DNA from 3 places in the Arthrobacter sp. R1-13 genome. Region 1 is predicted to be linked to each of the others. Evidence: predicted binding sites of a transcription regulator. Region 1 holds the regulator's gene; each other region holds the start of a gene.
The links. The regulator Rex, encoded in region 1, represses fermentation and respiration genes when NADH is low (regulators of the CRP and FNR family bind a similar motif). The targets are predictions, from matches to a motif close to CTTGTGAANNNNTTCACAAG.
Positions count from the first base shown of each region.

Region 2: a site for Rex is predicted at 3,150-3,169, ahead of M1D88_RS12525 (glyceraldehyde-3-phosphate dehydrogenase). Genes of this name have one in related genera too.
Region 3: a site for Rex is predicted at 4,280-4,299, ahead of araB (ribulokinase). Genes of this name have one in related genera too.

Region 1 covers NZ_CP096420.1:3,554,317-3,561,709, reverse strand. The annotation lists gene M1D88_RS16525 (glycoside hydrolase family 95 protein) at 1-552, shown strand, start outside; gene M1D88_RS16520 (3-deoxy-7-phosphoheptulonate synthase) at 823-1,941, shown strand; gene M1D88_RS16515 (helix-turn-helix domain-containing protein) at 2,105-2,317, shown strand; gene M1D88_RS16510 (30S ribosomal protein bS22) at 2,469-2,567, shown strand; gene M1D88_RS16505 (HAD family hydrolase) at 2,661-3,479, opposite strand; gene M1D88_RS16500 (glutaredoxin family protein) at 3,609-3,863, shown strand; gene M1D88_RS16495 (redox-sensing transcriptional repressor Rex) at 3,959-4,654, shown strand; gene M1D88_RS16490 (hypothetical protein) at 4,745-5,608, opposite strand; gene M1D88_RS16485 (hypothetical protein) at 5,838-6,494, opposite strand; gene M1D88_RS16480 (YceI family protein) at 6,770-7,318, opposite strand.
Region 2 covers NZ_CP096420.1:2,718,471-2,725,863, forward strand. The annotation lists gene def (peptide deformylase) at 1-205, shown strand, start outside; gene M1D88_RS12515 (HNH endonuclease family protein) at 212-1,009, opposite strand; gene M1D88_RS12520 (hypothetical protein) at 1,177-1,389, opposite strand; gene M1D88_RS12525 (glyceraldehyde-3-phosphate dehydrogenase) at 1,453-2,895, opposite strand; RNA gene rnpB (RNase P RNA component class A) at 3,211-3,604, opposite strand; gene M1D88_RS12535 (YaaA family protein) at 3,711-4,475, shown strand; gene M1D88_RS12540 (zinc ribbon domain-containing protein) at 4,502-5,239, opposite strand; gene M1D88_RS12545 (Nif3-like dinuclear metal center hexameric protein) at 5,360-6,283, opposite strand; gene msrA (peptide-methionine (S)-S-oxide reductase MsrA) at 6,383-6,907, shown strand; gene cysK (cysteine synthase A) at 6,973-7,393, shown strand, end outside.
Region 3 covers NZ_CP096420.1:373,501-380,893, forward strand. The annotation lists gene M1D88_RS01825 (sugar ABC transporter ATP-binding protein) at 1-285, opposite strand, end outside; gene M1D88_RS01830 (ABC transporter substrate-binding protein) at 387-1,367, opposite strand; gene M1D88_RS01835 (alpha-L-arabinofuranosidase C-terminal domain-containing protein) at 1,706-4,204, shown strand; gene araB (ribulokinase) at 4,364-6,139, shown strand; gene M1D88_RS01845 (L-ribulose-5-phosphate 4-epimerase) at 6,136-6,831, shown strand; gene araA (L-arabinose isomerase) at 6,856-7,393, shown strand, end outside.

The DNA.
Region 1 (7,393 bases):
CTCGAGGCGGCTGTTCGGGCCAGCCTGGACGGCCGCGGTGACGATTCGACGGGGTGGTCCCTGGCCTGGAAAATGGTTATGAGGGCGCGCCTAAGGGAGCCCGAAAAAGTCACCGCCCTGATGCGCCTGTTCTACCGTGGAATGCCGGCGGGCAGGGACGGGTATTCCGGCTTCGGCGGCGGCCTCTATCCCAACCTCTTTGCCGCCCATCCACCGTTCCAGATCGACGGGAACCTTGGATACATCGCGGCTGTCGCGGAGTGCCTTGTTCAGAGCCATCGCGGCGAAATCGAGCTCCTGCCCGCCCTGCCTGTCGAGTTGGCCGATGGTGAGGTATCCGGACTCCGGGCCCGTCCCGGCGTCGCGGTTTCCTTGGCCTGGAAAAGCGGGAAGCTGGAGAGGGCGTCCTTTACATTGCAGCCGGGCTCCCAGCTGCGGACAATAACGGTCAGGTACGGCGGGCGGACCCAGGAAGTTGTACTCGACGCACAACGGGAGACGAAGCTGGACCTGGCCGGCTGGGTACAGGAACAGCAGGATGCCGCTGGATAAGTCCAGCGGCCGACATTTCATGAGCACATGCGACGGGAGATGACGGGCACAATTTAGCGGAATTTTGCCCTGACGGACCCGGCCCGGTTATGGTGTGGCTATGACTAACCGTTGGTATGCGTATTTTTCGTTGGCTCTGGAGGAGCCCGCGTCTAACTGACACGCACCCAACTTTCCTTCAGAGCCAACAGGGCAGAGATCATTCTCTGCCCTTCGCCATTTCTCCGGCGGGTTCTGACCAGGGCCCGCTCCTATCTGGAACAGGACCCCATGAGCACCACAGCAGCCGCCGCCAATCCCCAACATTCCACCTCGAACTTGAGGATCAGCAAGTTCACTGCGCTCCCCACTCCCCACGAGATGATCGCCGAGCTTCCGCTCGACGCGAGGGTGACCGACGTCGTCGGGCGGGGCCGTGATGAAGTCCGCGCTGTCATGGACGGCCTGGACGACCGCCTGCTGGTGATCGTGGGTCCCTGCTCCATTCACGATCCGAAGGCCGGGCTGGAATACGCCCGCAGGCTCGTGAGCCAGGCCGAGAAGCACAAGGAAGACCTGCTTATCGTGATGCGGGCGTACTTTGAAAAGCCGCGGACCACCGTGGGCTGGAAGGGGCTCATCAACGACCCCCACCTGGATGGCAGCCACGACATTGCCACAGGCCTCCGTGCAGCCCGAAGCTTCCTCCAGCAAGTAACAGCCTTGGGGCTCCCAACCGCCACGGAATTCCTCGAGCCCATCAGCCCCCAGTACACGGCAGACCTGGTCTCCTGGGGTGCCATTGGTGCACGCACCACGGAAAGCCAGATCCACCGGCAGTTGGCGTCCGGGCTCTCCATGCCCATCGGCTTCAAGAATGGTACCGACGGCGACCTCCAGGTTGCCGTTGACGCGTGCAGCGCCGCCGGCGCGGCCCAGGCTTTCCTGGGAATTGACGACGACGGCAAAGCTGCTCTCGTGGCGACGGCCGGCAACCCGGACACGCACGTCATTCTCCGTGGCGGCCGCAAGGGCCCCAATTACTCAGCAGCCGACGTCGAAGCCGCTTCTTCCCGTCTTGCAGCGAAGAACCTGAACCCGCGCCTGATTGTGGATGCGAGCCACGCGAACAGCGGGAAAAGCCACCACCGCCAGGCGGAAGTCGCCTTCGAAATCGGTGCCCAGCTGGAGGAGGGCGGCGGCTCCGCAAAGGCCATCGCCGGGGTGATGCTGGAAAGCTTCCTCGTAGGCGGCGCCCAGAACCTGGACGTCACGGATTCCAACGGAACTGCCGAATTGCTTTACGGCCAAAGTGTGACCGACGCCTGCATGGAGTGGGACGTGACGGTGTCCGTGCTCGGGCAGCTTGCCGCTTCGGCCCGGAAACGCAGGATTTCCTTGGCCGAGTAATGGCTACTTGCTAGAGGCGAACGCGTAGTTTCGCCACTACGCCTTTCACATTGGCCCCAACTGCCTCTAGAGTAACTAGCACACGGTTGTTCGATGGCTCAGCATCGCCGCACCCGCAGAATACAGGTTGCCGCAGAATGCTGAGAGCAAAGGAATATGGGAAATGTCCGCAGAGTCGAACTTCTCCAACGCGAAGTTCTTGACCGTGGCCGAAGTGGCTGAGGTCATGCGCGTCTCTAAGATGACCGTTTATCGCCTGGTTCATTCGGGGGATATGCCCGCCGTCCGCTTTGGCCGCTCGTTCCGGGTACCGGAGTCCGCCGTCGAACAGTACCTGAAGCGCGCCGTCGTGGAGGGCCAATCCGAGACGGCGTGAGTCGTCGCCGTCAGTTTGCGCTCCGGATAAGCGGTAGGCTGTTAAGGAACGTTTTACGTCATTGTAAGAATCTGTCAGTTGTACAGTCTGTTGCTTAGTCCACGGACCTTTTCCATCAGACAGGTACGCATCTAGTTTGTAAGGAACTTTCGTGGGTTCAGTTATCAAGAAGCGTCGCAAGCGTATGGCCAAGAAGAAGCACCGCAAGTTGCTTCGTAAGACGCGCCACCAGCGTCGCAATAAGAAGTAGTAATACTTCCAAAGCGTCAATGCCCGTTGCCTTTCGAGGTAGCGGGCATTTTTGCGTCCTTGCTCCTTGGTGCTGCAGCGGTGTGCGGCTCTGCTAGATAGTGGGGCCGCGGAAGCGCGAGAAGCCCTTCCAGAGGCCGTAGACGGCGCCGCAGACCGTGGCTGCCTTCAGGCCGAGCGTTGCTGCGCGGCGTCCGGAGCGGAAATCGTAGACCGGCCAGTTGTTCTCCCGGGCATGCCGGCGGAGGCGTGCATCGGGGTTGATGGCCACGGGATGCCCCACCATGCTGAGCAACGGGATGTCATTGTGGGAGTCGCTGTAGGCCCAGCACCTCTTGAGCTCCAGGCCTTCCTCGTCGGCGATGGCCTGCACTGCCACGGCCTTGGCTGCCCCGTGGAGGATCTCGCCCACCAGTTTGCCCGTATAGACGCCGTCCTTGATTTCTCCGACCGTGCCAAGGGCCCCGGTCAGTCCGAGGCGGGTCGATATAACGGTGGCTACTTCGATGGGAGTTGCCGTTACCAGCCAGACTTTCCTGCCAACCCGAAGGTGCTGCTGGGCCAGGGCCTTGGCTCCGGGCCAGATCCTGGACGCGATCATCTCGTCAAAGACCTCTTCGCCCAGGACCTTGATGTCCTCGACCGTGATGCCGGCCGCAAGCAGAAGGGCTGAATCGCGGACGGCGTGGACGTCGTCGAGGTTCTCCCCGCGAATCACAAACTTGAACTGCTTCCACGCGAAACCAGCAGCCTGGGTCAGCGTGAACGTCCCCCGCTGATGCATTTTCCGTGCCACGTGGAACAGGCTGGCACCCTTCATCAGGGTGTTATCGACGTCGAAGAAGGCGGCCTCGCCGTGTTGCTGGGTGGCAACCGGGCGGCGGGCCACAGCAACGTACTTCTCCTCGGGCATGCCACGAGTCTAGTCAATGCTCGGCATCGCCGCCGCCTGTGGCGTTCTGTTGCTGTGCGAGCGGGATACCTGAGGGCGGTTCAGGCCAGTGGCGTCGACGACGGCGGACAGCCCGGCTACCGTGGAACCATGGCAAAACCAGACGTCCTCCTGCTCACCAAAGCAAACTGCCATCTCTGCAGTGCCGCGCGCGACGCCGTCGACCGCGTCACTGCCGGACTGGGACTGGAGTGGCGGGAACAGTTGGTGGACAAAGACGCGGAGCTCCGTGAGCGCTACGCCGAAGAGATTCCGGTGGTGGTGGTCGACGGGATCCAGCGGGACTTCTGGAAGATCGACGAGGCCCGGCTGACGAGGGTTCTACAGGAAGCCATGGCGAAGTAGGCCTCGGCCCGAGCCCGGATGACGTCGTTCCGCTTTTGTTGACACAAGTCGTGGGGCCCTAGAGTGGACTCACAACGCGACGCAATGGAGCAGATGTGACTTCGCTCGATTCATCCCCGGAAGCAGTCCGCGGGGATTCCGGAACCGCTGCAAAGCAGATTCCGCCCGCAGCCGTGGCACGGCTCACCCTCTATTTGCGCGCCCTGACCACCATGCTTGCCGAAGGCGTGGACAGGGTATCCTCGGAATCACTTGCCGAAGCCTCGGGCGTGAGCTCAGCTACCCTGCGCAAAGACCTCTCGCATGTGGGTTCCTACGGGACCCGCGGCGTGGGCTACGAGGTTCAGTACCTGAGCCGGCACATTTCTGCGGCCCTCGGTCTCACCAAGGACTGGAAAGTCGCTATCGTCGGTGCCGGTAACCTCGGGAAAGCCCTGGCAAGGTATGGCGGATTCGAATCGCGGGGCTTTGATGTCGTGGCCATTTTCGACGCCGACCAGATGATCGTAGGCAACGAAGTGGGATGGCTGCGTGTGAGTGACGCTGCCGACATGGAAGCGGTGCTCCAGCGGACGGGAGCGAACATGGTGGTCCTGGCGCTGCCTGCCGCCGTAGCCCAAAGTGTGTGTGACAGGGTGGTGGCAGCCGGCGTGAGGAGCATTCTGAGCTTCGCCCCCGTGATGCTGCAGGTTCCGCCCGGAGTAAACCTGCGCAAGGTAGACATGGCCACGGAACTGCAGATTCTGGCCTACCACGCACAAAGGACGCAGGCCCCGGAAGAGCTGGAGTAAGTTACTCTGCTCCGCCGGGCCTGCGCCCTCAGCATGGATCTATGTGGCCCTGGCTCCTAGCGGCCGTATGACTTTATGTGGCCCTGAGTTCTAGCGGCCGTACGGCTGGGAGTAAGGATTGGCGAACGGCTGCTGCTTCTGGAAGTACGGCGAATTGGCCGGCAAGTACAGGAGTACGATGCCCGCGACTCCCATCAGAATGACGAGGATCTGCAGCACGCCGTACGTAGGACCCATGCTGAAGACGCTGAAGAGTCCAAACACCGAGATGCCCGCGAAGACAGTACCCAGGATGCGTGCCCAGTTCTTTCCGTTGCGTACAGGAAAGGCCACGAGGGCGTAGAGTCCCAGGGAGATGAGACCGCCCACGATGCTGGCACCTACCATCATTCCCTGCATTCCCTCAATGGTGCCGGGGGGCAGTTCCGTGCCCTGCAGCTGGGCCTGTTCCTGCATCATTTGGGTGAAGAAATCTCCACCCGAGAATGCCAACACCATGGCACTGATGAACGACAGCACACCGGCGCCGATGATCAGCCAAAAGGCGAGGTCCACCTGCGGGGGCCGGTTGCTGTTTCCGGCAGATGGAAGCTCGGAAGGGTACTGCGAGTACGGTGACTGACCGTAAGGCGACTGGCCATAGGGAGACTGGCCTTGCTGGGGCTGGCCGAACTGCTGCTGCGGCGGGTTCTGGCCGTATTGTGGCGCCCCGTACTGCGGCTGTTGGGGAGCGTTCTGGCCATACTGGGGTGCCCCATACTGTGGGTGCTGAGGAGCATTCTGGCCGTACTGGGGCGCCCCGTACTGCGGCTGCTGGGGAGCGTTCTGGCCGTACTGCGGAGCGTTTTGCCCGTACTGGGGCTGCTGCGGATTGTTCTGATCGTACTGCGGCGCGTTCTTGCCGCCAGACTCAGGCTCGTCCTGGTTGGCGGGAGGGACTGGGGGAGTGCTCATGTTCGATCCTTCATGTGTCGACTTCGAAAATCGGCTACCGGGATCAGTGTGATGCCCCTGCCCCCAGCATGGTCTTGCTTCCACCGTACAACGCTTGGTGCGGCATGTGGATCATTCGCAAGAGGTATTCCTGTTGGATTTGGAAGGCCGCGGCAGGGAGCTTCCCAGCCGCGGCCTTCAATGCTTAACTAACCCGATGGGACGTGGTTACGTCCCTAGTTTTGCTGTATCAGCCCTTGAAGTGTTGCTGGGACTGGGGCAGCCACATCATGACGGCTGCCGCGATAGTTACTGCCGTCCCGATCAAGCTCAGGCCTCCGGTGAACAACGTGAAGGGGAGCGCCAAAACCGACAAGCCACCCAAAATCGTCAGGACCAGCCTGGCCCAACGGGCACCTTCCTTGAGCCGGATGGCAATGAAGATGTAGACGGCGGCCCAAATCAGGCTGAAGATCAGTCCGACACCAGCAAAGCCACCTGCGGCACCGACCATGGCCACGAGGCTAGCCACAACACCGAGCACAGCTGCGCCAATCCAGAGCCAATAGGAAATAACCAGTTGCTGGGGTACACCCTGGGTGTTAGTCACGCGCTCTTTGATGTTGTTGAAATCCAATGCAAGCGTGTTGCGGGCGGGGGCGGCGTAGCCGAGGCCTGCTGGTGGTGCGTTGTTGGCAGCTCCGGCGGGGGCGCCATAACCAGGCTGCCCGGGCGCCTGGTAGCCGTCTGGCGTCTGGTAGTTGCCGGCCGGATATCCCTGGGGCGGCTGCTGGCCCTGCGGTGTCTGATAGGACGGGGGCTGTTGGTAAGGGGTGGGCGGAACATTGCCGTCAGACGGCTGGCTGCCGGGTTGTTCCGGCTGAGGGGCATCACTTGGGTTGGTCATGGCTTTCACTGTAGACGGCGGGTCCCCTGTTATCTAGGCAACTTTGGGCTAACTCGCCGTAAATAGCCAAGAATTTACAATCGTTGTACGAAGAGCCTGCCGAGCTACAGCTGTCCGGCCGGAAACGCCATCAGGACGCTTGGTCTTTGGTGGACCCTTAAACTCCGCGCCCCTGTCCCAGACTAGCTGGAACAGGGGTGCAGGTCATGAAATATGCCCGCCGAAGCGGAGGCGTGGAATCAGCGGAGCGATGTCCGCTGAGCAGCTTCGGCCTGCTAGGCAGCCGGAGCGATGAAGGCCAGCTCAAGGTTGATGGCAACCTTGTCGCTGACCAGGACACCGCCGGCTTCGAGGACTGCGTTCCAGGTGAGGCCGAAGTCCTTGCGGCTGATGGTGGTTTCAGCAGAGACGCCTGCCCGGGTGTTGCCGAACGGGTCAACGGCTGCTCCGTTGAATTCGGTCTCGAGGGCAACCGAACGGGTGACTCCCTTGATGGTGAGATCGCCCTGCAGCTCATAGCCGTCACCCTTAGGCACAATGCCGTTGGAGACGAAGGAGATCTCCGGGAACTTCTCGACGTCGAAAAAGTCTTCGCCGCGGACGTGGCCGTCACGGTTGACGTCGCCGGAGTCGAAGCTGGCGGTCTGGATAGTCGCATTGACCTTGGAATCTGCGACATTGTCTGCCAGATCGAGGGTGGCCGTAGCTTCCTTGAACTGGCCGCGGACCTTGCTGATGCCTGCGTGGCGTACGGTAAACCCGATTTCGCTGTGCGAGGAGTCGAGGGTCCAGGTGCCGGTGGTGAGGTTGGTGGGAAGTGACATTTTAGTTCTCCTTGTTATGCGAAGTTCGGGTTGAAGGCCATCTCGTCATTAGTTGAACCATCATCTGTTGAAGCC
Region 2 (7,393 bases), 840 kb from region 1:
CGGCAAGCCTGTGGATTTCGAAGCCACTGACTGGTTCGCACGCGTCATCCAGCACGAATACGATCACCTCGACGGCAAACTGTACGTGAACCGCCTGATTGACAGATACTCCCGCAAGGCCCTGAAGCAGGCCAAGAAGAGCGGATGGGGCGTGCCGGGCCTTACCTGGATGCCCGGCGTGGACCCTGACCCGTTCGGGCACTGACACGGCTCATTTCGCCACAATGGTCTGCTGCCACGGGCAGGAATCAAGCACCCGCTTCATTGCGTCCTTCTCGGGCTGCGTCACCCAAAGCCGGTAAGCCGCTTTGACCGAGATCTGCCGTGCCACGTAGTGGCATCTGAAAGCCTTGTTGCCGGGGAGCCAGGTTGCTGCGTCCCCGGCGCCTTTCTCCTGGTTAGCGGGGCCGTCAGCCGCGATGAGGTTCAGGGGATCGTTGGCCAGGTTCTGCCGCTGTTGCTTCGTCAGCTGCTGGGCGCCTTTCTGCCAGGAATCCGCCAAGGCCACTACGTGATCGATCTGGACCTCCATGCTGCTCTCCGAGCCTCGGCGAAAGGAGACCATGGATCCGGTGTAGGGCTCGTGGAAATCGCCGCTTGCCACCTTGCAGCCTGAACCCTCCGTGAACAACTCCCCTGTCAGGTCGCGCCTGAGAATATCGTTGCGGGTGTCGCAGCCGTTGTGGTCGGCGTCGAACCATGCCTGTCCGAACGCGCTGCGATCGTAGTCGTTCTTGGGTGCCCGGCCCTTAACGGTCAGCTGTTCCAAGGCTCCGGCTGCGCTTCCGGCAGGAACCGGCTGCACGGGAACTACAGGCTTCATCCAGTCCGGGTCCAGCACCGGAGCTTCCGAGGGCCCATTGACGCGGGGCTCCGCGATGGCGAACTGTCCAGCGGTGAAGAACCAGCCGATGACACAGACGATTCCCAGAATAAGGACGGACAGCACGGCCCACGCCTGCCGGGAACGGCGTCGGGCACGGCGGTAAGCCGACCAGTGAATGGTCATGGCTGTCCCGCCATGCTGGTTCGCGTATTTGGACTTTTGAAGTTCAGCGGAAGTCTGTGGGGCACTCGAAAAGCCTAGGGCAGGCCACCGACAATTCCGGCGCTATCCACAGTGTGGAGGAACAGTGCCAGGCGAAGGTATGGCCAGCCTGGTACAGCGACCTCCGATTACTGCTCCCTTGTCACCCTTCGCAGGTCTTCCTCGGCGAGGTTCATCAGGTCCTCGAGCTGCCTGATCCTCTCGTCGCCGATTTCTCCGGCAGCATGTGCGGCCCGGGCCTGGTCCAACAGCCGTTTGGCTTCTTTATGGTTGGCGCGGGCTACGTCAAGCGCATGTTCAAGGGTGGTGTCATGTTCTCCGAGAGCTGAGTCTGTATCCATGACACCATTCTGGGCACCTTTCCCGGCTGATACCAGAGTGTCAGCCGGGAAACTCCCGAAATGCTAGACGGCGATGGCCGCAAGCACAGAGGCCGGCTCTTTGGCCGGGAACGATGGCGGATTGACTCCGGCCATCTCCTCCATAACGCGGACTACCTGGCAGCTGTAGCCGAATTCGTTGTCGTACCAGACGTACAGTACGAGGTTCTTTTCATTGGAAATCGTCGCGAGACCGTCGACGATGCCCGCACGGCGGGATCCGACGAAGTCGGTGGACACAACTTCAGGAGAGTCAATGTAGTCAATCTGCTTGCGCAGTTCCGAGTGCAGGGACATTTCACGGAGGTAGTTGTTGACTTCCTCCTTCGTGGTGCCGTTTTCGAGGCTCAGGTTCAGGATGGCGAGGGAGACATCCGGCGTGGGAACGCGGATGGAGCTGCCGGTGAGCTTGCCCAACAGCTCGGGTAGGGCCTTTGCCACGGCCTTGGCCGCACCGGTCTCGGTGATCACCATGTTAAGCGCTGCCGAACGGCCACGGCGGTCACCCTTGTGGAAGTTGTCGATCAGGTTCTGGTCATTGGTGAAGGAGTGGACTGTCTCGACGTGCCCGTGGACCACACCGTACTTGTCATTGATGGCCTTCAGGACCGGAGTGATGGCGTTGGTGGTGCACGATGCCGCGGTGACGATCTTGTCCGAGTCCAGGATGGTCCCGTGGTTGATGCCGTGAACGATGTTCTTCAGCTCGCCTTTGCCCGGGGCCGTCAGCAGTACGCGGGAAACGCCTTTGCTCTGCAGGTGCTGGGACAGGCCCTCTGCGTCGCGCCAGCGGCCCGTGTTGTCCACCACGAGTGCGTTGTGGATGCCGTAGCCGGTGTAGTCGATGGTGGCAGGATTGTCAGAGTAGATGACCTGAACCTGGACACCGTTGGCCGTGATGGTGTTCTTGTCTTCGTCAACACGGATGGTGCCTTCGAACGAACCGTGCACTGAATCACGGCGAAGCAGGCTGGCCCGCTTGGCAAGGTCGTTGTCCGAGCCGCGGCGCACAACGATGGCCCGCAGGCGCAGGCCATGGCCTCCACCGGCCTTTTCGATGAGCAGGCGTGCCAGGAGGCGGCCGATGCGTCCAAAACCATAGAGCACGACGTCGGTGCTGGTGCGGTCGTCGCCGCCGCGCTTGCCCACGATGTCCGAAAGCTCGTCGCGCAGGAAGTCTTCAAGGGTGGCGCCGTTGCCCTCGACCTTGTACTTCTGGTTGAGGCGGGCGATGTCGATTGCCGCAGCCCCAAGTTCCAGCTGGGACAGGACATTCAGCAGAGGAGCTGTCTCTTCGAGAAGCAGTTCGTCCTTGCTCATCCGGCGTGCAAACCGGTGTGCCTTCAGGATGTTCATGGTGGACTTATTGATCAGGCTGCGTCCGTGGATGCTGGTGACCACGTTGTTCTCGCGGTACAGCCGGCCGATCACGGGGATCATGGCCTCAGCAAGCGCCTCCCGGCCCATCCACGTATCAAGACAAGAATCTGACGTCTGGCTCACAGAACTACCTTCCTTGGGTCAACTGCATACGTCTTCGTATGAAGATGTCGGCCGCCGGAGGTATTCCGGGGCACAGGCACCAGCGGGGATTCGGTCCACCCCGGGTGCCTTGGAGAAGCGCAAAGAAAAACCGCCGCTGCAAACGCAGATCCGGCGGCAGAACTTCTACGTTCACTCTCCATTCTAGAGGCGAAGGGCTTGACTTCCTGCCTCGGCTGAGCGTGAAGTCACTCACATGGAGTGCGTAGCCTTCCCTTACCGGGAACGCGACGCAGTGTGTGGATGGGTTGACCGATACGCCGGGTTCTGTGCTCCCGTGCTGTTACCGGCACGGGAGTAGCGGCCATCCATCTACGGACGCCGTTGCCGACGCCCTCCAGCGGCCTACCCGGGCACTCGGGCGAGCAGCCCTCAAACGCGCCCTGTATGGCCTTGCTCCGGGTGGGGTTTACCTAGCCTTCCCGGTCACCCGGGAAGCTGGTGGTCTCTTACACCACCGTTTCACCCTTACCTGCGCGTCCGGCTGTGCGGACACAACCGAACTGCAGGCGGTCTGTTTTCTGTGGCACTGGCCTGCGGGTTACCCCGAGTGGGCGTTACCCACCACCCTGCTCTGCGGAGCCCGGACGTTCCTCGAGCCACTTTCGTGACGCGCGGCCGCCTGGTCAACCCATCCACGTTCCATTCTACGGGCAGCCGCTCCAGCGGCTGCACCGCTGATCCACTGCCTGGCCTTTGTCATCTTTGGAGGCCTCCATTGCGGCCCCTAAGATCGTACGGTGCTGATTCTGCTCCCCCCTTCCGAAGGCAAGACCCCCGCCGTCCGCGGCGACGCCGTCCACTGGCCCACGCTGAGTTTCCCCGAACTGAATACCCACCGGGCAGAAGTACTGGAGGCGCTCGGTACTGTGAGCGCGCATGAAGACGCCCTCGCCCTTCTGGGCGTTGGGGCATCGCTCAAGGACGACGTCGACCGCAACACCCGCCTGCACCGGGAGCCAGCAGCTCCCGCCCACCAGGTCTACTCGGGCGTGCTGTACGACGCACTGGGCTACCAGTCCCTCACTCCGGCGCAACGGAAAAAGGCGCATGACTCTGTGGTGGTCATCTCGGCCCTGTGGGGAGCCATTCGTTTCGATGACCGGGTGCCCGCCTACCGGTTATCCATGGGAACTGCACTTCCCGACGTCGGACGCCTGGCTTCCTTTTGGAAGCCCAGGATTACGGAAGCCCTGGCCGGCCTGACAGCCGGCGAGTTGTTCGTGGACTGCCGCTCAAGCACCTACGCCGCGGCCTGGGCGCCGCCGGCCGGCCAGACCGTAGCGGTCAATGTCCTCACCGAGGTGGCAGGAGTGCGCAAGGTGGTCAGCCACTTCGCCAAGCACACCCGTGGTGAGGTGGCCCGGCACCTGCTGACGCGTAGAGGGAACGCTCCCGCCACCCCGGCGCAGCTGCTGAAAGCTGCGGGCGAGAAGTGGAGCTGCGAACTCGTTGAAGGCACCGCCCGCAAGGCTCACGCCCTCAACATCATCCTGCCCGGCTAAGGAAGTAGTAAAGGCTGGAGACGGCCTTAGGCCCACTCGGCCGAGCGGACAAGGATGCAGCCGGAGTCCGGGCAGAACACGATATCGTCTTCTGCCGCTGCCTTGATCTCGGCGAGGTCGCCCGGGCTGAGCTGCATACCCGAACCTTCAGACTTGCCGTGGAACAGCCGCGCGGCCCCGACTCCCCTTTTGGCGAGGGTCTTTTCATAGACCGCCAGCATCCCGGCGTCGAGTCCGGAAGCGAAAGCGGAACGTTGGGCGGAAACTGTGTGCTCCTCAGCAGACACTTCGGCCAGGGCGGCATCGAGTTCTGCCCGGATCACGCTGAAGGAAGCCTTGATATCGTCCACGATCTGCTGCTGGGCCGCTTGACGTTCCCGCAGGGCGTCGAGCCGTTCCATTACCTCGAGTTCAACGTCCTCGAGGTCTGACCGCCTCTTGTTCAGCGAGGCAATGTCTTTCTGAAGCGCCACAAGATCCTTTGACAAACCCGTGCCGCTGTTGAGCCGCGCTTCGTCCCGAGCGATCCGCGAGGTAACCTGCTCGACGTCGTCCTCGGCGCGCTTAAGCTCCGTCTCGGCGTCGTGAACGGCCATCTTTGCCGCCCCCAGCTCGCCGTTGGCGACGTTAAGGGCCGCCTCAAGGTCCGTGATGCGGGGATCGTTTTCAAGGGTACGACGGCGGTTGGACAGTGACTTGAGTTTGGCGTCAAGCCCCTGAAGTTCCAGCAACTTCAACTGTTCCGCCGGTGCTGCCTTGGCCACTGCTACCTCCGCTTGTTCCAACCGGCCGGAGCCGGACGCCGTGCGGCGCTCTTTAGACTCTAGCGCCTGCGCTGCTCCCCTGCCTCGCTGCGCTCACCCGGGGCCCCTCGCACCTCAGGCTTAGCCGGGAGTCAGAATGAAGTCCCACGGATCACTGTTGGTGGTGCTCACCTGGATTTCCACCTCGTGGCCCTGGTCGTTCAGGACGTTGCCCAGTGCTTCCGCGGCCGCCGGCAGCCACAGCCACTCGCTGGCGAAGTGTGAAACGTCAATCAGGTAGGGCCTGCCGTTAACAGCGGCCTCGCGCGCTTCTGAGGCAGGGTGGTGGCGCAGGTCGGCCGTGACATAGATATCGGCGTTGCTGGCTCTGACCTCATTGAAAAGAGAGTCCCCCGCCCCGCCGCAGACGGCGACCCTGCGGATGAGGCCGTCCTTGTCCCCGGAGACTCGGACGCCGCCTGCAACTGAAGGAAGGATGCCGAACACCCGGGCGGCAAAATCCCCCAGGGTCATAACGTCGGCGAGATCGCCCACGCGCCCAATGCCTTCTTCCGGAAGGCCATTTGCAGCGGCCATTAGCGGGACCACATTCTGGAGACCCAGGGCATCAGCAAGGACGTCCGAGACACCCCCGACGGCGGAATCACCGTTTGTGTGAACCGTGAGAAGCCCGGTACCGGACTCGATCAGCCGGTGGACGGCTGCACCCTTGGGCGTGGTGGCTGCGACAGAGCTGACGCCCTTAAGCAGCAGGGGGTGGTGGGTGATCAGGAGCTGGGCACCCCATTCAATGGCCTCTTCGATGACTTCAAGGGTGGGATCCACAGCGAACATGATCCGCTTGACGGATGCAGACGGATGCCCGGCCACAAGGCCCACTTCGTCCCATTCTTCTGCGAGGGACTCCGGCCAGAGTTCCTCCACGGCGAGCAGAATTTCACCCAGCGTCGGTGTCAAGGATACGTTCTCGGTCCCCGTGGGGTCCGTAGTGGGCGAGCCCTGGGCGGAGGGCGCCGTTGAAACATCCGTGTTCACTGGTTCCATACCCCCATTTTTACCCTATTGCAGGGCCTCGCCTGCACGCGTTGCACTCTCGTAAGGTTGTCCGGGAATCATCGGACTGCTTCAACCATTGAAGAGGACATGAAAACGTTTGTACTTGGCGGAGGCTGCTTCTGGTGCCTTGACGCCGTCTACCAGATAACCAAGGGTGTCAGCTCCGTTGTCTCCGGCTATACCGGAGGCCACGATCCCCATCCCGATTACTACTCAGTGTGTGCCGGCACCACCGGACACGCTGAAGTTGTTGCCGTTACCTTCGACGAGGAAGTGATCCCTGCAGACGTCATTCTTGACATGTTTTTTGCCCTGCATGATCCCACCACGCTGAACAGGCAGGGTTACGACGTCGGCACCCAGTACCGTTCCTCGATGTTCTACCAGACAACGGAAGAGAAGATCCTTTTTGAGGAGGCGATTGAGCGCAACCAGGCGCTGTGGTCGCATCCGATTGTTACCGAGGTCAGCAGGCTGCCGCGATTTTATGTCGCGGAGGAGTTCCACCAGAACTACTACGGCAAGCATCCTGAGCAGGGCTATTGCCAGGTGATCATCAACCCGAAGCTGGCAAAGGCCCGGAAATATTACTCTGCATGGCTTAACGCTTAGCAAGGGTTCCCGGGCCTCGTTAGGCTGACCTCAGTATTCCCACCTCAGAGAACAGGCTCAGATACATGGCACGGATCTATGACGACGTTACCCAGTTGGTAGGCGGCACCCCCTTGGTCAGGCTCAACCGGCTGACCGAAGGCCTTGATGCAACTGTGGCGGTCAAGCTCGAGTTCTACAACCCGGCCAACAGCGTCAAGGACCGCATCGGTGTTGCCATCATCGACGCAGCCGAGAAGTCCGGTGCGCTGAGGCCCGGCGGAACCATCGTCGAGGGAACCTCGGGCAACACCGGCATCGCCCTGGCGATGGTTGGCGCAGCCCGCGGCTACAAGGTCATCCTGACCATGCCGGAAACCATGTCCACCGAGCGCCGTGTCATGCTGCGCGCCTTTGGTGCAGAGATTGTGCTCACGCCAGGTTCTGAGGGAATGCGCGGGGCAGTTGAAAAGGCGCAGGAGATTGTCGCCAACACCGAGAACTCCA
Region 3 (7,393 bases), 1.3 Mb from region 1:
GGTGCAGAGATTAACTTCCTGGTAGACGGTGCTGACGCCGGCCGCCTGGGATTCCGCGGGAGTGGAGAAGTGTTCTTGCTGGCCGAGGACAGTGATCCGGCCAGAATCGATGGTGTAGACGCCTGTCAGCGCCTTAATAAGGGTGGATTTGCCCGCCCCGTTTTCGCCCATGAGGGCGTGTACTTCGCCTTGGAAGAGACGGAAGCTTACGTCGTCAAGGGCCTTGACCCCCGGGAATCCGATGGCAATGTCGGTCATCTCGACGACCGGAACGAGTTCGTTCATCCTATGTATCTTTTCTGTGTTGATCCGTGCGGTGGCGGATTGATCCGTGCGGCGGCAGTGTCATGTACTGCCGCCGCACGGACGATCAGGTGAGCGGGGGCTCAGTACTGACGGGTAGGCAGGGCCTTGATGGCCTGTTCCTGGGTGAAGGTGGTTTCTTCGGTGACGACGCGCTCGGGGACTGTTTCGCCGGCGAGGACCTTCTTGGCGAGGTCCATGAGCTGGGTGCCCAACAGGGGGCTGCACTCGACGATGTAGTTGATCTTGCCCTGGCTCAGGGCGGTCATGCCGTCCTTGACGGCGTCGATGGTGATGATCTTGATGTCCTTGCCCGGGACCTTGCCGGCGGCTTCGATGGCTTCGATCGCGCCGAGGCCTTCGTCGTCGTTGTGGGCGAAGACGACGTCGATGTCGGGGTTGTTCTTCAGGAACGCCTCCATGACCTGCTTGCCGCCGCTGCGGGTGAAGTCACCGCTCTGGGAGGCGATGATCTTCAGCTTCGGGTCCGCCTTGATGGCCTCTTCGAAGCCTTCCTTGCGGTCGTTTGCCGGCGCGGAACCGGTGGTGCCCTGGATTTCGACGATGTTCACGGTGTCTGTGGCAGCCTTGGACTCAGCAACGAGCCACTCGCCGGCCTTCTTGCCTTCGAGGACGAAGTCCGAGCCCAGGAAGGTCTTGTACAGGGACTTGTCGGCCGAGTCCACGGCGCGGTCCGTGAGGATCACGGGGATCTTCGCGTCCTTGGCTTCCTTCAGGACGGTGTCCCAGCCGGATTCAACCACGGGGGAGAAGGCGATAACGTCGACCTTCTGCTGGATGTAGGAGCGGATCGCCTTGATCTGGTTTTCCTGCTTCTGCTGGGCGTCGGAGAACTTCAGGTCGATGCCGGCTTCCTTGGCGGATTCCTGAACGGACTTGGTGTTGGCGCTGCGCCAGCCGCTTTCCGCGCCGACCTGGGCGAAGCCCATCACGATCTTCTTCTCAGCGCCTCCGGTGCTCGAAGCGGCCTGGCCGCCACCTCCGCAGGCAGTAAGGGCAATAGCTGACGCGGCCAAAACGGCTACTAGAGATTTCTTAAACACAACATCCTCCCGGAAGCGTTAGTTACATGCAGGCGGGAGACCCCAACACCGCCATTGCTGTGAGCTGCTTGCTCTGCCAGCCAGTGTGAACGCTAACAACGAGGTGCGTCAAGTAGTGAAGATCACAATTGGGACACTGCCGGTTTATGACGCAGGCGGGCGGCCAGGTTGCCGGAGGCCCCCTTTACTTTTGACCGGAGGCTGAACAATACTTTCAACAGCCTCCGCCTTGTTAGCGTTCACATGGATGCCGGACGGCAAACCATTCAATGGAGAAAGGGCTCTCACCTCCGATGCAAAGCACAGTTCGTCCGAGTCCCGTAAAGAGGGCTTGCACCATGGCCCTTGCGGGATCGCTCGCGGCAGCCACCCTCACTCTCGCACCGGCGCCTGGCGCCCACGCTGAAACCACTAATCGCACCATTACAGTCCATGCAGACCAAGCGGGTCCTGACATAGCTCCAACAATGTACGGGGCCTTCTATGAGGACATCAACCAGGGTGCGGACGGGGGCATCTACGCCGAACTCGTGCAGAACAGGTCCTTCGAATTCAATTCAACGGACAATCGCGCCTATACCCCACTCAGTGCCTGGGAGGTCCTCCAGCGGGGAAGCGCCGGTACGGCCACTGTCCAGAACGATGACTATCGCCTCAATGAGAACAACCGGAACTACCTGTTGGTCGAGGCGGCTACCGCAGCCGCGGGCGCCGGTGCCGGCGTCGGGGTCCGTAACAGCGGTTGGAATGGCGGGCACCGGCTGGAGGCCCGCCAGAAGTACGAGTACTCCGTCTGGGCCAGAACCTCCAATCCGGCCGGTTCCACCCTCGCCGTCGCACTGGAAACTCCGGAAGGCGCCCGGCTCGACCTCACCAGCATCAAGGTCAGGGGCGATGCCTGGAAAAAATACAACGTGACCCTTTCGCCTAAGTCCACGACGGCGTCGGGACGGCTTTCCACCGTTGTCCAAGGAACCGGCACCGTACGGCTGGACATGATTTCGCTGATGCCCCAGGAGACCTGGAACGGCCATGGGCTGCGTAAGGATCTGGCCGAAAAGATTGCTGAGCTCAACCCGGGGTTCCTGCGGTTTCCCGGTGGCTGCATCGTCAACACCGGCAGTTACGACTCCTACTCTGCGCCCAACTACACCCGGTCCCGCACTTACCAGTGGAAGGAAACCATTGGTCCTGTTGAGCAGCGTCCCGCCAACAGGAACTTTTGGGGCTACAACCAGACCTACGGGCTCGGCTACATGGAGTATTTCCAGTGGGCTGAAGACCTCAAGGCCGTCCCCGTTCCGGTGGTGCCTGTGGGTGTCACGGGTTGCGGCGACAACCGTGCCGTACCTGACCAGGCAACCCTGGACAAGTACATCCAGGACACCCTGGACCTGATCGAATTCGCGAATGGAGACGCCAGTACCGAATGGGGTGCCAAGCGCATTGCCTACGGCCACCCGGCCCCCTACAACCTTGACCGCATCAGCCTGGGCAATGAGGAGTACAAGCCTGAGTTCAAGGCGTACTTCACCCAGTTCCAGGATGCCGTTGAGGCCGCCTATCCCGATATCAAGGTCATTGGCAACACGGGCCCGGACGATCAAGGCGCCAACTTCGATGACCTCTCCAAGTTCAACGCCGACCGTAAGGTCGACTTCGTCGACGAGCACTACTACAACTCGCCCGACTGGTTCCTGACCAACAACCACCGCTACGACTCCTACGACCGTGACAGCTACAAGGTCTTCCTGGGCGAGTTCGCGTCACTGGCCAACAAGCCTGAGAACGCGTTGGCCGAGGCGTCCTTCATGACCGGCCTCGAACGGAACGCCGACGTTGTCAGGATGGCGTCCTACGCCCCGTTGATTGCCAATGAGGCCAACGTCCAATGGAGTCCGGACCTCATATTCTTCAACGGCACCTCCATCAGGACCACGCCCAACTTCGAAGTGCAAAAGCTCTTTATGAACAACGTCGGAAGCAACGTTGTGCCCAGTTCCCAGAACAACCCGCCAAGCCTGGCGGCACCCATCACCGGGCAGATCGGGCTTTCTACATGGGCCACCGCGGCAAAGTACGACGACGTTACGGTCACCGGCGCGGACGGCAGCCAGCTGTTTGCTGACGACTTCTCCGGCACCGCCTCGGCGTGGACAGGCAACGGTGTGGGAAGCTGGTCAGTCCAGGACGGCGCTTACGTCCAGTCGAGCACCACAGCACTGAACACCATGGTCACCGCTGGAAACCCGGCGTGGAGCAATTACACGCTCAACACCAAGGCCACCAAGACGGCCGGCGCCGAAGGATTCCTCATCGCTTTCGGAGTGAAGGACACCGGAAACTACTACTGGTGGAACCTCGGCGGCTGGAACAACAGCAAATCCGTGGTGGAGAAGGCTGTCAACGGGGCAAAGAGCACCCTGATCGAGACGGGCACCACCATTGAGACCGGCCGCCAGTACGACATCCGGATTGAAGTCACCGGACCGACGGCCAAGCTGTACCTCGACGATGTCCTCTGGGGAACGATCGATGAGACTCCCGTGGATCCCATCTACTCCGTCGCCACCAAGGATGCCGAAACGGGGGACACAATCGTCAAGGTGGTCAACACCTCGGGTGAGGCTGCCGCCGTCGACATCAAAGTCGCCGGGACGGCAAATATCAGCTCCAGCGCAGCGGTGACCACCTTGACCACTACGAGTGATGGCCAAAACCTGGTTCCGGCAACCAGTGTGTTCACAGGATCAGGCACTGATTTCACATACAACTTCCAACCGAAATCCGTGACATTCATCCGGCTTGCGCCAGCTGACGGACAAAAAGCCAAGTAAGGCCCAGGTGATACCCAGCCGGTTCCGACGGCTGGGTATCACCTTTGCGTAAGCGGTATCAGCGTCTTGACGTTGCCCGTGTTAGCGTTCACAATTAGTACTAACCATCAATTTCCAACGAAGGCAAAAGAGGTCGTTGCCTCTTCCCTGGAGGCAGATATGCAGAACGAAAACTCTCCCGCTCCCCACGGTTCCGTGGCTGAGCAATACGTCATCGGCGTTGACTACGGCACGCTCTCCGGCCGCGCCGTGGTCGTCCGCGTTGCCGATGGCAAGGAACTGGGCAGTGGTGTATTTGATTACCCGCATGCTGTGGTCACGGAGGCGCTGCCTGCCGATGTGGCGGGCGACGGCGGCGTGCGGCTTCCCGCTGACTGGGCCCTTCAGGTCCCGAATGACTACCGCGATGTGCTCCGCAACGCAGTTCCCGCCGCTATTGCCGACGCCGGAATCGATCCCGCCGCAGTCATCGGTATCGCCACCGACTTCACGGCTTGCACCATGGTCCCCGTCAAGGCTGACGGCACCCCGCTGAACGAACTGCCCGAGTTCGCCAACCGCCCGCACGCCTACGTAAAACTCTGGCGCCACCACGCCGCCCAACCCCAGGCCGACCGCATCAACACCCTCGCCGCTGAACTGGGTGAAAGCTGGCTGCCCCGTTACGGCGGCCTCATTTCCTCAGAGTGGGAATTCGCAAAGGGCCTGCAGCTTCTGGAAGAGGATCCGCAGGCATATGAAGCAATGGATCACTGGGTAGAAGCAGCCGACTGGATTGTGTGGCAGCTGAGCGGGAACTATGTCCGCAACGCCTGCACCGCCGGCTACAAGGGCATCTACCAGGACGGCCGCTACCCCTCCGCGGACTTCCTTACCGCGTTGAACCCTGCTTTCGAGACCTTCGTCAGCGACAAACTCGAGCACACCATCGGCCGCCTCGGCGACGCCGCCGGCTACCTCACTGCCGAGGCTGCGGCGTGGACCGGATTGCCGGAGGGCATCGCCGTCGCCGTCGGAAACGTTGACGCGCACGTGACGGCACCGGCCGCGAAGGCCGTTGAGTCCGGCCAGCTGGTGGCCATCATGGGAACCTCCACCTGCCATGTCATGAACGGAACGGAGCTGCATGAGGTTCCGGGCATGTGCGGCGTGGTGGACGGCGGGATCGTCGACGGCCTTTGGGGCTATGAGGCGGGCCAGTCCGGCGTGGGCGATATCTTCGGCTGGTTCACCAAGAACGGTGTTCCCCCGGCGTACCATGAGGCAGCAGCCGCCGCGGGTCTGGGCATCCATGAGTACCTGACCGAACTGGCCTCCCGCCAGGCCATCGGCGAGCACGGCCTTATTGCCCTGGACTGGCACAGCGGTAACCGCTCGGTGCTGGTGGACCACGAACTCTCGGGCGTGGTGGTTGGCCAGACCCTTGCCACCAAGCCGGAGGACACGTACCGTGCCCTGTTGGAGGCTACGGCCTTTGGCACCCGCACCATCGTGGATGCGTTCCGCGATTCAGGAGTTCCGGTCAAGGAATTCATCGTGGCCGGCGGGCTGCTGAAGAACAAGCTCCTGATGCAGATCTATGCGGATGCCACCGGGCTGCAGCTCTCCACCATCGGTTCCACCCAGGGACCTGCCCTTGGATCGGCCATCCACGCCGCTGTGGCAGCCGGCGCTTATCCGGACATCCGGGAGGCAGCGGCCGCCATGGGGTCCGAGCCCGGAGAAGTCTATGTGCCCATCCCCGAGAACGTGGCGGCCTACGAAGCCCTGTTCCAGGAATACCGCACCCTGCACGACTACTTCGGCCGCGGCGCAAACGACGTGATGCACCGGCTCAAGGCAATCCAGCGGGCAGCCAAACCCGGCCTGGGCGGTCCCTCCACTGAAGCAAGCGAATCCGACGCAGCCGAGCGGGATGAGAAGGTGAACGCATGAGTACCCTCCTGGAAACTATCGGCCGGCTCCGCGCCGAGGTCTGTGCCCTGCATGCGGAGCTGACCCGGTATGAACTGGTGGTGTGGACCGCAGGCAACGTTTCGGCGCGAGTCCCGGGCCATGACCTGATGGTCATCAAACCCTCCGGTGTCTCCTACGATGATCTGACCCCCGAATCCATGGTGGTCACGGATCTGTTTGGGGCCCCCGTGAACGGTGACCCGGCGGAAGGCGAGTGGGGCAACCCGGCCCTCGCGCCGTCGTCGGACACTGCCGCGCATGCATACGTCTACCGGCACATGCCCGAAGTAGGGGGCGTGGTGCACACCCACTCCACCTACGCCACGGCCTGGGCCGCGCGGGGTGAGGCAATCCCCTGCGTCCTGACGATGATGAGTGACGAGTTCGGTGGTTCCATCCCCGTGGGACCGTTCGCTCTCATCGGTGACGATTCCATCGGCCAAGGCATTGTGGACACCCTCAAGGACTCCCATTCCCCGGCGGTCCTCATGCAGAACCACGGGCCTTTCACCATCGGCAAGGACGCCAAATCCGCCGTCAAAGCGGCTGTCATGTGCGAAGAAGTGGCACGCACCGTCCATATTTCCCGGCAGCTGGGCGAACCGCTGCCCATCGATGAAGCAGCCATCGAATCCCTCTACGCCCGCTACCAGAACGTTTACGGCCAGTAGGCCCCCACTTTTTCAGGAGACATCATGAACAACGCCAACAACACCTCGCTCGAGCAGTATGAAGTCTGGTTCCTGACCGGCAGCCAGCACCTTTACGGCGAGGACGTTCTGAAGCAGGTCGCAGCGCAGTCGCAGGAGATCGCCAACCAGCTCAACGCCTCATCCTCCGTTCCGGTCAAGGTGGTCTGGAAGCCCGTCCTGACCGACTCGGACGCCATCCGGCGCACCGCGCTGGAAGCCAACTCCGCCGATCAGGTCATCGGCGTCACCGCCTGGATGCACACGTTCTCGCCAGCCAAGATGTGGATCCAGGGCCTGGACCTGCTCCGCAAACCGCTTCTGCACCTGCACACCCAGGCCAACGTCGAACTGCCCTGGGCGGACATCGACTTTGACTTCATGAATCTGAACCAGGCCGCCCACGGCGACCGGGAATTCGGCTACATCCAGTCCCGCCTCGGCATCCCGCGCAAGACTGTTGTGGGCCACGTGTCCAACCCCGAGGTCACCCGCCAGGTGGGTGTCTGGCAGCGCGCTTCCGCAGGCTGGGCCGCCGTCCGGA